DNA from 2 places in the Mesorhizobium sp. AR02 genome. Region 1 is predicted to be linked to the other one. Evidence: predicted binding sites of a transcription regulator. Region 1 holds the regulator's gene; the other holds the start of a gene.

Region 1 (7,002 bases):
AGCCTCTTGGTTCGTGCCGCCCACATCCAGTTTTTTCGCAGCTTCGGTCATTGCAAACTCCTTCTTGTTTCCTCATGCCGGCAAAGGCAAATTCTGCAGAGCGACACGTCGAAATCACCGCAATGCGCGTATTCGCCACCGCATTTTAGGAGGTGCGTGCCAGATTGGGCCAGGGCCTAATGTTGCACTGCGAAACGCGCCTTTCAATGCCAATCTTCTTGGGCCAGTTTGCTCCTAATCGATTTGATCCGCTATGCGCGCCAGGCTTTCCTCGCGCCCAAGCACGGCAAGCACGTCGAACACGCCCGGCGATGTGCTTTTGCCGGTCAGCGCGGCCCGCAAAGGTTGGGCCACGGCGCCGAGCTTGTGGCCGCCAGCCAATGCAACCTCGCGGATCGCGGCTTCTGCCGCGGCAGCCGTCCAGTCGCTCGACAGCGCGTTCAAAGCTTCGTGAGCGCCACGCAGGATCTTGCGGGCATCGTCGTTGAGCAGGAGTGCAGCCTTGTCGTCGATCGGCAGCGGGCGGTTGGCAAACAGGAAGGCGGCGCCATCGACGAGCTCGACCAGCGTCTTGGCGCGCTCCTTCAGGCCGGGAAGGGCTGCCAGCAACTGCGCCTTGTTCCTGTCGTCGAGGCGCGCGGCCATTGCCGGGCCGCCCTCGAGATAGGGCAAGGTGGCGATGAGGATGTCGAACAGTTCGGCATCGCCCATGCGGCGCATATGCGCGCCGTTGATCGCTTCCAGCTTGGCGAAATCGAAACGGGCCGCGCCCTTGTTGACGTCGCCGATATCGAACCACGAGACCATGTCCTTGATCGACATGATCTCGTCATCGCCGTGGCTCCAGCCGAGACGCGCCAGATAGTTGAGCAGCGCCTCCGGCAGGTAGCCCATGGCGCGATAGGCCTCGACGCCGAGCGCGCCATGCCGCTTCGACAGCTTGGCACCGTCGGCGCCATGGATCAGCGGGATGTGCGACATCGACGGCACATCCCAACCCATGGCGTTGTAGATCACGGTCTGGCGGGCGGCGTTGGTCAGATGGTCGTCACCGCGGATGATATGCGTGACGCCCATGTCATGATCGTCGACGACGACGGCATGCATGTAGGTCGGGTTGCCGTCCGAACGCAGGATGATGAAGTCGTCGAGATCCTTGTTGGGGAAGCGCACCTCGCCCTGGACGCGGTCGTGCACGACCGTTTCGCCCTCGGTCGGCGCCTTGACGCGAATGGCGCCCTTGACGCCGGGCGGTGCCTCGGATGGATCGCGATCGCGCCACTGGCCGTTGTAGCGCGGCGGCAGGCCCTTGGCGCGTGCCGCCTCGCGCATCGCCTCGAGCTCGGCCGGCGTCTCGTAGCTGTAATAGGCCTTGCCCATGCGCACGAGTTCCTCTGCGACCTCGCGGTGGCGTGGCGCACGCTCGAACTGCGAGACGGCGTCGCCGTCCCAGCCAAGACCGAGCCAGGAGAGGCCGTCCAGGATGGCGGCCGTCGCGGCGTCGGTCGAACGCTCGCGATCAGTGTCCTCGATGCGCAGCAGCATCGTGCCGCCGGTGTGCTTTGCGTACAGCCAGTTGAACAGCGCCGTGCGCGCGCCGCCGATATGCAGATAGCCGGTGGGCGAGGGGGCAAAACGGGTGACGACCTTGTCGGACATGAAACTCTCGGAAACCATCTGAAGCGGGGTGCGGCTGCGCGGACTTTCGCGCGCCCGGCGTTCATGTAGCATAGGGCGTCAGGGGTGCAAGGGGCAGACCCGATGGCTGGACGAGGCCGGGGCTTGGATCAGGGCGAGGACGCTGGTGTTGGCGTCAGCGAACGGTCCCTGTTTGCGATTCCACCGCCAACCTCACTGCCGCCATCGCCTCTTGTGCCTGCGCCCGGTAGCCAGCCGCTGCAGGCGGATATCCCAGCGCCACTTCCGTCCCCTGTCTCGGGCCGGATTGTGCGCGTCCGACGGCAGCTCGGCCAGGTTTCCTTACCTCGCCTGCGCCGCGGTGTGGCGACGGCAGCGGAGCTCGAGCTTGACCGAGGCATCGCCTTCCTGCTGGTGCCGGTCTGCCTGGCTGCTGGAGCGATCGGCTATTATTCGCTGGCGGCGGAGCCCGACTTTGCAAGACCTGTCGCGGTCGTCGTGCTGATGGCGATCTGCACGCTTGTCTCGCGCTCCTGGCCGAAAACCCATCTGGGCTTCATGGCGGCATTGTTGTGCGCGCTTGGCCTGCTTGCCGCCAAGGTCGAGACATGGCGAGTGGGCACCCAGATGCTGGGCTCGGAAATCTCGACTGAAGTGACCGGCCGCGTCGTCTCGCTCGACCGGATGGAGACTGGCCGCATCCGGCTGACCATAGACGTGACGTCGACCGCCCGGCCGAAATTGCGCTATGCGCCGGAAAGGGTCCGGCTTTCGGCGCGAAATATCCCGGCGGACATGACTGCCGGCTCCCTGGTCACCGGCTATGCCAAACTGTTGCCGCCGACCGGCCCGGTGCGGCCGGACAGCTACGATTTCTCCTTCGACAGCTATTTCGCCGGCATTGGCGGCAGCGGCTTCTTTCTCGGCAATCCAAAGCTTGTCTCCGCCGAGGACGGTGAGATGCCTCTGTCAGCCCGCCTTTTCTCCGGGATAGAAAATGCCCGTGAAGCCATCGCCGACCATATCAGGGGCAGCATTGGAGGGGCCGAGGGCGAGATCGCCGCGGCGCTGATCGTTGGCGTCCGCGCGGGCATTCCCGACGAAATCAACGAGGCGATGCGGCGCACCGGCATCTATCACATCATCTCGATTTCCGGACTGCATATGGCGCTGGTTGCCGGCACCATCATGGGTCTGCTGCGCGGCGCCTTCGCGCTGTTTCCGGATTTTTCCGCGCGTCGGCCGGTGAAGAAATACGCGGCCGCCGCGGCCCTGTTCTCGATCGCCGCCTATCTCGTGATTTCGGGCGTCGTCGTCGCCGCCGAACGCAGCTTCATCATGCTTGCGGTGATGCTGACTGCCGTCCTGTTCGATCGCGCGGCGCTGACCATGCGCAATCTGGCGATCTCGGCGATTGCCGTCATCGTGGTGTCGCCACACGAAGTGGTCGGCCCGAGTTTCCAGATGTCGTTCGCGGCAACGGCTGCGCTGGTTGGCGCCTATGCCGGTTGGGCGGATCACCATTCGGGAAAGACAAGACCGCCACCGCCAAAGCGATCCCTGCCAAGCTTTCTCACGCGAAAATTCCTGCTGGCGACAGGCGGATTGGCCATGACCTCCATCATCGCCGGCTGCGCCACGGCGCTGTTTGCCATCTGGCATTTCCAGCGTGTGTCGCCGCTCAGCCTGTTCGCCAATCTGGCCGTCATGCCGATCGTCTCGCTGATTGTCATGCCTTTCGCTGTTCTCAGTTCGCTGGCGATGCCTTTCGGTGCCGATGGTCCCTTTCTTTACGTGATGGGCAAGGGCCTGACCGCAATGATCGCCATATCGGCCTGGATATCGGAACGCTCGCCGGTCGACGCGGTCGGGCTGATTTCGCAGCAATCCGTCCTGCTGGTGACCATCGCCCTGGTCATCGCGACGATGGCGACGACCTGGCTGCGGCTCGCAGCGCTGCCATTCGCGCTTGCCGGCCTGTTGACGGTGTCGGATACGCGCACGCCGGATGTCTTGATCTCGGAAGATGCACGGCTGGTCGCGTTGCCGATCGGCGGTGGCGAACTCGCGGTCAGCCGGGCTCGTCCGAACGAATTCACCGTCGACAATTGGAAACGCGCGCTGGTGTCCGAAACCATCGTCGTGCCGGAAATGTTCAGCAAGGCGGAGGGGCAATTCGGCATTGCCGATGCCGTCAACCTGCCGCCGGGAGCGCCATTCTATTGCACGGATGGCGTCTGTCTTGCCCGGCACCCGTCCGGCGCGATCATTGCGCATGTCGAAGACCGCAAGGACACCTGGAAAGCCTGCGGTTTCGCCGATTTGATCGTCGTCAATGACGCGACCGGCTATGACGCCTGCCACAATCCGCTGGTTCTCGTCGTCACCAAACGGCAACTGGCCCGTAAGGGCAGTGCCGCCGTCTTCTTTGACCGCCAATCGGCGACCGGTCCGCCAATCGTCAGCTTCGCGGTGGACAGCCCGTATCGGCCTTGGCACGAGCAGCGAAAATTTTCGCGTGAGGCGAGGGGGCTGCCGCCCTATCAAAAACCCGAAGCGCCGACCGCTCCTGCTCAGTAGCGCCGGATCAGCCCGACGAGCTTGCCTTGCACCTTGACCCTGTCCGGTCCGAAAATGCGCGTCTCGTAGGCAGGGTTGGCGGCTTCAAGCGCGATCGAGGCACCCTTGCGGCGGAACCGCTTCAATGTCGCTTCCTCCTCGTCGACCAGCGCCACGACGATCTCGCCCGGGCTCGCCGTGTCGGCGTTGCGGATAATGACGGTGTCGCCATCGAAGATGCCGGCCTCGATCATCGAGTCGCCCTTGACCTCGAGCGCATAGTGCTCACCACCCATGATCATGTCCGGCGGCACCGAGATCGAATGCGTCTGATGCTGGATGGCATCGATCGGCACACCGGCGGCGATGCGGCCCATCACCGGGATCGACACCGCGGAAACCGCGTCGTCGTCGTTGCCGGCCGCCGGCAAGCGCGACGACGCCGGCTTGATCTGGCGGCCAAGGCCGCCCTGACCGAGACTGCCCTGGATGACGCTCGGCGAGAATTTCTTTGCAGCATTGAGGCCGGGCGCGATCGAATCCGGCAGCCGCAGCACTTCCAGCGCCCGCGCCCGGTTGGGCAGCCGGCGAATGAAGCCGCGTTCCTCCAGCGCCGTGATCAGGCGATGGATGCCTGACTTGGAGGCGAGATCGAGCGCTTCCTTCATCTCGTCGAAGGACGGTGGAATGCCGCTTTCCTTCAGCCGTTCATGAATGAACATCAAGAGTTCATGTTGCTTGCGCGTCAGCATGGCGGCCCCCAAGGCTTGAACAAAGGGTCTGAACCAGAATCGAAAAACAAACCCAGAACAAACACTATCTGTTCCAGTTGTGTTCTGCAACCGTTTAAAGTTTAGTGAATTTGTTAAGACGCCTGAAATTTTTTGCCCCTGGCAGCGGGCGGCAGTCGACCACCTCCGCCTCCGCCGCGCGCATTGAAATTGTTTTGGTTAATGGCCTGTGGCCTACCCCAGGATGCGGTTTGGCATCAGGCCTTCGAAAGGCGTTCACGGGGTGGATTTGTATGGTTTATCGATCCATTTCCAGCGGAACGAAACGAAACCAAAATGCCAACAATCGCGGGCTTCGGGGCGGGTACGGGCCGCGGGGATCTGGACGCCACGCAAGCGTCATCCGGAAACCGCTTTCAGGCTGCCGGCGCGGGCGGCGTAGGTGCCACTGTCTTCGCTGTGAACATAGACGTGCAGCGTGTAGCCGATATGCGCGGTCATGAGTGCCTTTGCCCGCTCGACGTCGCGATCGAGTGCCGCTTCCATGATTGCGGTGTGATGCTCGATCGCGATCGCCTCGCGCAGAGCGTCCATGGCCTCGCCATAGCCGTGCTTGAGGCCGGCCGCCGCCCGCAATGTCGGCGCCAGGCCGAGAAAACGATGATGCCGCCGCAGCTGATCGGCGATGGTCGAGCGGAACCGTAACAGCCAGTTGGACGTCGCCGCGCTCAACAGCGCCGCGTGAAAGGCCTCGTGGCTCTCGTCCCACTTGTCGACGGCCGCATCCGAGGGGTCGTCGACCGCAGTCTTGCAGCGGGAGAGCCGGTAATGAGCGGTGACAACCGCGTCCTCCCATTCCCTACCGCCGTTCGCGATCGATTCCAGGAACAGCGGCATTTCGACAACCAGCCTTGCGCGCGCCAGGTCCTCGAGCTCGGCCCGCGACACGGGAGCGACGGCAAAGCCGCGATTGCTGATGGCGGTGACCAGGCGCTCGGCTTCAAGTCGGGACAAAGCCTCACGCAGTGGCGTCCAGCCGACGCCATATATGCCGCGCAGTGCGCTCAGCTTGAGCGGCGCTCCTGGCATGAGGCGGGTGGTCAGGATATCGCGCCGCAGCAGCTGATAGGCCGCCTCCGTCTTGGTGGAGTTATTCTGATCCTGCATCACTTTCCGTCCATCATCAGGCTTGCGAAAATTATATATCATGTGAAGGCATGGCAAGAATTATATATAATGTTTGACAGGCGCTGAGGGACTGACCATGATCGCCGCAGTTGCCGCCCGGGAGCGGCGCCGATCAAATCTGGGAGGAAATGATGTTGAAGTCGAAATCCGCTTGGCTGTCGGGCTTGGCCCTGGCAGGCGCGTTGATGGTCAGTGCAGGCAGTGCCGCGGCCGATCAGATACGCATCGGCATCGCCAATTTCGGCGAGCATCCACAGCTCAACGCCGCCATAGCCGGCTTCAAGAAGGCGTTGACGGACAATGGCTTCGTCGAGGGCAAGGACGTCGTCTACACGGAGAGCCATACCAATTTCGATGCATCGCTGGTGCCGCAGATGATCGCCAAGCTGCAGGCGGAGCAGCCCAAGCTGATCTACACCATCACCACGCCGGTCTCGCAGATCGCCAAGAAGGCGCTCGCCGGTTCCGGCATTCCGATCGTCTTTGCCGCGGTCACCGATCCGGTGGCGGCCAAGCTGGTGCCGTCGTGGGACGCCGGCGACGAAGGCATGACCGGCGCCAGCGATCTGCAGGATGTCGCCGCGGTGATGGCCTTCACCAAGAAGCTGCTGCCGAACGCCAAGCGCTTTGGCGTGCCTTACAATCCAGGCGAGGCCAACGACGTTGCCTTGGTCGAAAAGATCAAGGCGGCGGCGCCCGCAGCCGGCTTCGAGGTCGTGGAAGTCGGCATCGACAACGTCAATGACATCCAGCAGCGCATCGCTTCGCTCGCCGGCAAGGCAGACGTGATCTACGGCCCGGCCTCGAACCTGATCCAGCCGGCGATCGCCGCCGTCTCCGCGGCCGCTCGCCAGGCCGGTATCCCGATCGTCAACTCCGATGACAG
Region 2 (7,002 bases), 1.1 Mb from region 1:
CCTATTAGGCCGCTGCATCAGAGCGCCGCGCGTCCAGAAGAACGCGCGGCGCTGCAATGCCGCTAGATGATGTCAGCGACTACTGCGCGATCGGCGCGTATTTGCCGTCATGCCACTGGTTGATGTCGTAGCTGGCATTCTTGAGGTCACCCTTTTCGTCGAAGGTGACATCGCCGACGACAGTGCTGATCGGCGTGCCGTTCTTCAGCGCTTCGGCAACCTTGGCCGGATCGTCGCTGCCGGCACGCTTGATGCCTTCGGCGAAAGCCTGGACGACGGCGTAGGAGAACAGGGTGAAGCCTTCCGGCACGAAGCCGCCGGCCTTGATCTTCTCGACAGCCGCCTTGGCTTCCGGCTTTGCCTGCGGGTCCGACGGGAACACGAACATGGTGCCCTCGCCGGCCGGGCCGGCAACCTGCCAGAATTCCGGCGAAGCAATGGAGTCCGGCATGATCAGCTGGAACTTCAGGTTCTGTTCGGCCGACTGACGCAGGATCAGGCCAGCTTCAGGATGGTAGCCGCCGAAATAGACGACGTCGGCCTTGAGATCCTTGAGCTTGGTGACAAGCGCCGAATAGTCCTTCTCACCGGGATTGATGGCGTCATAGTAGACTTCCTTGAGGCCGCCAGTGTTCATGGTTGCCCTGACGGCATCGGCCACGCCCTGACCGTAGGCGCTCTTGTCGTGCAGGATGACGACGTTCTTGCCGGCAAACTTCTTGGCGATCCATGGGCCGATGAAGGCACCCTGTGCGTCGTCACGCGTATAGAGACGCATGATTGTCGGCCAGCCGGCCTTCGCGGCCGCGTCGGTCAGCACCGGGTTCGAGGAAGCCGGGCTCATCATCAGGGCACCGGCTTCGGCATAGACGGCCGAGGCCGGAATGCTCGAGCCCGAGCAGGCATGGCCATCGATGAACTTGACGCCGTTGGCGACGATGCGGTTGGCGACCGACACGGCCTGCTTGGGATCGCACTGATCGTCCTCGATGTCGAGCTTGATCATCGAGCCGTTGACGCCGCCCGCGGCATTGATGGCGTCGGCGGCGGCCTGTGCGCCCTGCTTGAACTGATCGCCGATGGTGGCGAGCTGTCCGGTCATCGGGCCGACCACCGAAACGGTGATGTCGTCGGCTAATGCGACCGGCGCACTCATCATCAGGCCGAAAATGGCCGCGCTCAAAATACTCATTTTTTTCATGACAATAAAACTCCTCCACTCACGCGCGGCCGCCCCGGCCGCGCTTCTTCCAGAGAGGCGGGACAATTTCATCCTTCATTGGGCCTGTCTAGGCGCATTGGCACCGCTCGATTGGGCCTGCGAGGCGTCATTCAAGCAAAAAAGCCACGCCAGCCTTGTTCCGGCTGGTCGTGGCTTTTTTTGCCTGTCGGGCTGTTTCCCCAGCGCCCCCGCGCCGCGAACCCCAACGTCGCCTTCCCTGTCTTCCTGCTGACCATGATCTTTCCCGATTTTCGGGATCATGGTTCGTCGCGCGGCTTGGACCTGGCGGCCTGCCGCATTCTTGTTGTTGATGGCCTGTGGCCTGGCTGTCTGCGCAGCCTTATCCCTGTTTTGGCCCGACCGTCTTGGAGCGGTCTTGGCCGGAGCGTCCCCGTCTGGCAGAACTTTAGTGCATGGTCATCCATTCGCGGGCTTCGCGCAGCGCCTTGGCGATCTCGACCTTCGACATGGCCGCCGACAGTTCAGAGCGCAGTTCCGCGGCGCGGGCCGAGCCCTTGATGGCGGCGATGTTGAACCATTTGTGGGCGGCAACGACGTCGGTCTCGCAGTCGCGGCCGGTCGCATACATCATGCCCAGTTCGAAAAGAATGTCGGCCTGGGCAGTTGCCCCCATGGCGCCGAAACCTGCTTCAAGCATTTCAAAACGTGCCATTTTAGTCCCCTGTCTGGCTCCCGAGAGCTGCCTCCGTTTGTCTTGTCCGGGCCGCTCTTTCGATGCTTCCGAGAATGCCGATCAGGCTTGAATCCGTCGTTAAATGGCGTGCTTAATTTGAAGAAAACAAAGCTAAAACAAGAGGTAAACGCGCAAATTCGTTAAGGATACGAAGCCAGCAATTCAGCCGATTTGCGCCAAATTTGACGAAAATTTTCGCGGCCGGAATCAACACTCCGCTAACCACGGGAAACAAACACGACGCGCCGGTCGTTTTCGTTTCGCCGCCGACAAGGCGAATTCGGGCGGCTTCAAAATGCCAAAGTCTTCCGTTGCGGCACCGCTTTTGTTTTGTCGGGAGCTGGATTAGCTTACGTTTGCGTAAGCGGCAGACCGGCGAGGCGGAGAATTCGGCCGGCTATCCAAAGGGAGCACGACATGTTTCGAAAAGTGAGCCTGGCTCTTGCAGCCACATTGATGATTGCCGGGGCGGCGTGGGCCGATCCGATCGAGGGCAACTGGAAGACGCAAGCGGGCGACACCGCCGCCATTTCAGGCAGCGGCTCGTTCTCCATCACGCTCAAATCAGGAAAATATGCCGGCAAGACCATCGGCTCGCTGAAGGCAGCCGGCGACAACAAATATGCCGGCAGCATCACTGATCCGGCGAACGACAAGACCTATTCGGGCAAGGCGACATTGTCGGGCACCTCGCTCAAGATGAGCGGATGCGTGCTCGGCGGACTGATCTGCAAGAGCCAGACCTGGCACAAACTTTAATTCTGCTGAGTGATATCGGGCGACCTCCAGACCAATGGAGACGCCCACACCTGCCCCACAAATTCAAACCAGACTTCGAGCAAAGCCCTTGAAATAACCCGTTAACAGGTTCTTACTTGCTGCAGGCAGGTTGGGGCTCTGTCAGGTTATGCGTCCAGTTTCTCTAGTTGTAGCAGTTGGGTCAATTGTCGCGGCAGCGGCGTCTCCGGTTTGGGCGCTAGAGTACACTCCAGTTTCCTCTCCAGGCCAACAGCCATTCCTAGTGGTCTCCGGAGAATTTGGCGTCAGCGAACCACTGACAGCATTCACAAACGCCGTTGTAAGCAGCGGGGCCAGGGTGATTGTCTTCAACTCCCCCGGAGGCAGCGTCGGCACTGCAATACAGCTAGGACGTATGATCCGGACAGCGGGCTTGGACACACTCCAAGTTCGCCAATTGCAGTGCGCCTCGGCTTGCTCACTTGCCTTCTTGGGTGGTGTCCGCCGAGTTGCAGATGCGGGCTCCATTGGCGTTCACAGGGCATCTTTCGATACGAATAGCGGAATGTCCGCTGATGAAGCTGTGGCTCAAATCCAGGCCGGAACTGCTCAGGTCATGGCCTACATGACGGAAATGGGAGTAGACCCCAAGCTCATGGAAGTAGCCTTGAGCTACGACAGGTCCGACATGAGGTACCTATCGGCCAGCGAAATGGCGGAAATGCGGGTGACCAACGTCGCGGTCACGCAATCGCCGGTAGATACATCTCAGGTGCCCACGAGCTCCAATCCTGCGCCTGTGCCAGATGTCAACTCCAAGCAAGAGTTGGAGGGCGCTGCGGTAGCGTTCATTAAGGGGCTTATAGAGCACCATGGGGACAACGCCGATTTGGCTCTCGCTGAGGTTCAGTCTTCCTACGCTCCCACCGTTGACTACTATGGGAAGCTGACAGACCTAGGCTCGATCATTCAGGACAAGCGAAACTATTTCGAGCGTTGGCCCGAGCGGGGATACAACGTTCGCGATGGTAGCCTGATGGTCTCCTGCGCTAACGACAGATGCATGGTCTCGGGCACCTATGACTGGATCGTGCGTAGCCTGCCTAGGCACAAGCAGGCAAAGGGCGTAGCGAACTTTAGCTACACGATATCGATTGGGTCCAACCCCAAGATCGTTGCAGAGACTAGCAAAGTCTTGCGCTGATAGAGGGTGAGTTCTACCCGCCGGCAGGCCCCGTTTTCGTTTCAGCGGCACGTCGAGCCCTGGTGCTCTCGCCCTGCTCACTGTGGCCGTCCGGGCTCGCGGCGACCCGGTCAGATCCCGTCAATCAATTTGAACCGCAGATGAACGCCGGCATCAGAGCCGGTTCAGAGGCGTTGGGGCATTCTCTCCCGTGTTGAAGGAGACACGACCCAATGCTTGCTCGCCGCTTCACCATCGTTTGCCTGCTGATGAGCCTGTTTGGGATGTTCTTCGCCATCCTCGTCGCTGAAGCGGGCCGTTCCCCCCGCTCCTGGGACGAAGCCACCAGAATGTGTGGCCTCGCCTGCCCGACCAACCTTCGCCACTGAGACAAAGAAACCCGGACCTCGAACAGAAAAGCACAAACATCATGAACCGCATCGCCGCCAACACCCTCAAGACCCTCCGGCTTCTGCCGCGGGCGGCGCTTGTCCTGATGCTTCTGGCCGCTCCGGTTCTGGCGGTGCCGATGATGCGCGCCGATGCCGGCTCGACGATCGAGGCGCCGGCCCTGAAGCAGTCCGGCGTGGGTTTCGTCCTGCTGGTCAGCCTGCAGCGGGGATAAAGAAAAATGGCGGTTTGGGCGCCTTCGACGGCGACACCCCTCCCAACCGCCCGTCCAAGTCTCTATATTGAGTCATGGAAAAGCGAATCTACCCCCAGGCCATCGAATCAGTCGTCATGCCGGAGCCTTTTGGCCGGCAAAGCTTCGACAGCGCCGAAAAAGCCGTTGCCGCACTGCAGCTGCTCTACGACCGCAACACCAAGTTCCTGCGCGATGCCTTCGCCGCACTGGCGGCAGCCGGAGGCGACAGCAGCAAGCGCTACCGGGCCTTCTATCCCGAGATCGGCGTCACCACGAGTTCGTTCACCCAGGTCGACTCGCGCCAGGCCTATGGCCATATGCCGACGCCCGGCCATTTCGCCACCACGATCACGCAGCCGCGGCTGTTCGAGCGGTACCTGATCGAACAGCTGCGCCTGATCATGCGCAACCACGGTGTCGCGGTCACGGTTTCGGAATCGACCACACCCATTCCGCTGCATTTCGCCTTCCTGGAGGGAACTTATGTCGACGGGGCCGCTGCGGAGCGCATCAAGCGGCCGATCCGCGACCTGTTCGACGTGCCGGATCTCGACGGCACCGACGACCAGATTGCCAATGGCACGTTCGAAGTGGCCTTCGGCGAACCAAGACCGCTGGCACCATTCACGGCGCAGCGCATCGACTATTCGCTGCACCGCATGACCCATTACACGGCGACCAGCCCGCAGCATTTCCAGAACTTCGTGCTGTTCACCAACTACCAGTTCTACATCGACGAGTTCGTCGCCCGCGCCCGCGACCTGATGGAGAAGGGCGGCGGCGGTTACGCAGAATTCGTCGAGCCGGGCAATGTCGTGACCAGGGCCGGACAGAGCGCGCCTGGCGAAGGCGTTGGACCGCAGCGCCTGCCGCAGATGCCGGCCTATCACCTGAAAAAGCCGAACCATGGCGGCATCACCATGGTCAACATCGGCGTTGGCCCTTCCAATGCCAAGACGATCACCGACCATATCGCCGTGCTGAGGCCGCATGCCTGGGTGATGCTTGGCCATTGCGCCGGGCTGCGCAACACCCAGGCGCTCGGCGACTATGTGCTGGCGCATGCCTATGTGCGCGAAGATCACGTGCTGGACGACGACCTTCCCGTCTGGGTGCCGATCCCGCCGCTGGCCGAGATCCAGGTTGCGCTGCAGGAAGCGGTCGCCGAAGTCACCGGCCTGTCGGGCTATGACCTGAAGCGCATCATGCGCACCGGCACGGTCGCCACCATCGACAACCGCAACTGGGAACTGCGCGACCAGCGCGGACCGGTGCAGCGCCTGTCGCAGTCGCGTGCCATCGCGCTCGACATGGAATCGGCGACGATCGCCGCCAATGGCTTCCGCTTCCGCGTGCCCTACGGCACGCTGCTGTGCGTTTCCGACAAGCCACTGCATGGCGAGCTGAAACTGCCTGGCATGGCGACCGAGTTCTACAAGCGCCAGGTGGCGCAGCACCTGACCATCGGCATCAGGGCGATGGAGAAGCTGGCCGAGATGCCGATGGAGCGGCTGCATTCGCGCAAGCTCCGAAGCTTTTCGGAGACAGCGTTCCAGTAGGCGGTCGCGAGGCAGCGGCGAGGCAATTCGTCGTCTTGATCAGGCCGCAATTTGGCCGATAAGCAGATCGAACGCAGGCGGCATCCAGCAGACACGACCTCAATGATAACAGGCGCGCGCTTGAAAATGACGGCTGGGTTGGCATTCCTGGCGATGACGGCATTGTCGGTCGCGCTGCTGGCCGGGTTCTTCGGCACGCTGCATCCGGCTTTCGATTCCTTCTCGCATTTCCGCATGCACTTCAGCGGGCTTATGGCGCTTCTGGCGCTGCCACTGCTTGCCAGCTCGTTTCGGCTGCAGGCAGCAGCGGGGCTGGTCTTTGCCATCGCCTGCCTGGCCACGACGGCAAGCGCGCTGCCGAGGCTTTGGCCGCAGCCTGCGGCTGCCAAGCCCGCCGATCAAGCCGTCTACAGCCTGCTGCAGATGAATCTGCGCTTCAACAACCCGACACCGAAAAAAGTGCTCTCCCTGATCGGCCGCACCAACCCGGACGTGATCACCCTCGACGAGGTGTCGGAGATGTGGACGACCGAGCTTGGCACCATCACCAGCGCCTACCCCTACCGTATCCTCTGCCCCTACCCGAACGGCATGTTCGGCGTGGCGCTGCTGTCGCGCCGGCCCTTTTTGGCCGGCACGACACCGCGGTGCGAGCCGCGCGGCGCGATGGCGACCGCGACCATCGACTTCGGCGGCATTCCCGTCGATGTCGCCGCGATCCATTTGAGCTGGCCGTGGCCGAAGGAGCAATACTGGCAGATCGGCGAACTTGCGCAGACACTGGCCGGGCTTGGCCCGACCGCGATCATGGCCGGCGATTGCAACGCCGTGCCGTGGAGTGCGGCGGTGCGGCGGGTCGCGGCTCTCGGCGGGCTGACACTTATGCCTTCGGCCGGCCCGACCTGGATCCACCGGACACTGCCCGACGTCCTGCGCCGCTATGCGGGCCTGCCGATCGAC

The links. Region 1 encodes LexA, which represses DNA repair genes until DNA is damaged. Its sites were predicted from a motif close to TGTTCNNNNTGTGTTCNG; they were not measured.
Region 2: the regulator LexA is predicted to act here: its motif matches at 2,018-2,035, upstream of DBIPINDM_RS05340 (sel1 repeat family protein).

Annotation. Positions count from the first base shown of each region.
Region 1 is NZ_CP080531.1:6,538,023-6,545,024, forward strand. Features, by position in the region: gene gltA (citrate synthase) at 1-51, opposite strand, end outside; gene gltX (glutamate--tRNA ligase) at 235-1,659, opposite strand; gene DBIPINDM_RS35860 (ComEC/Rec2 family competence protein) at 1,762-4,218, shown strand; gene lexA (transcriptional repressor LexA) at 4,212-4,949, opposite strand; gene DBIPINDM_RS35870 (GntR family transcriptional regulator) at 5,328-6,095, opposite strand; gene DBIPINDM_RS35875 (ABC transporter substrate-binding protein) at 6,248-7,002, shown strand, end outside.
Region 2 is NZ_CP080531.1:126,274-133,275, forward strand. Features, by position in the region: gene DBIPINDM_RS05330 (spore coat U domain-containing protein) at 1-8, shown strand, start outside; gene DBIPINDM_RS05335 (branched-chain amino acid ABC transporter substrate-binding protein) at 80-1,201, opposite strand; gene DBIPINDM_RS05340 (sel1 repeat family protein) at 1,629-1,895, opposite strand; gene DBIPINDM_RS05345 (DUF2147 domain-containing protein) at 2,334-2,675, shown strand; gene DBIPINDM_RS05350 (hypothetical protein) at 3,220-3,858, shown strand; gene DBIPINDM_RS05355 (hypothetical protein) at 4,071-4,226, shown strand; gene DBIPINDM_RS05360 (hypothetical protein) at 4,268-4,462, shown strand; gene DBIPINDM_RS05365 (AMP nucleosidase) at 4,579-6,042, shown strand; gene DBIPINDM_RS05370 (endonuclease/exonuclease/phosphatase family protein) at 6,169-7,002, shown strand, end outside.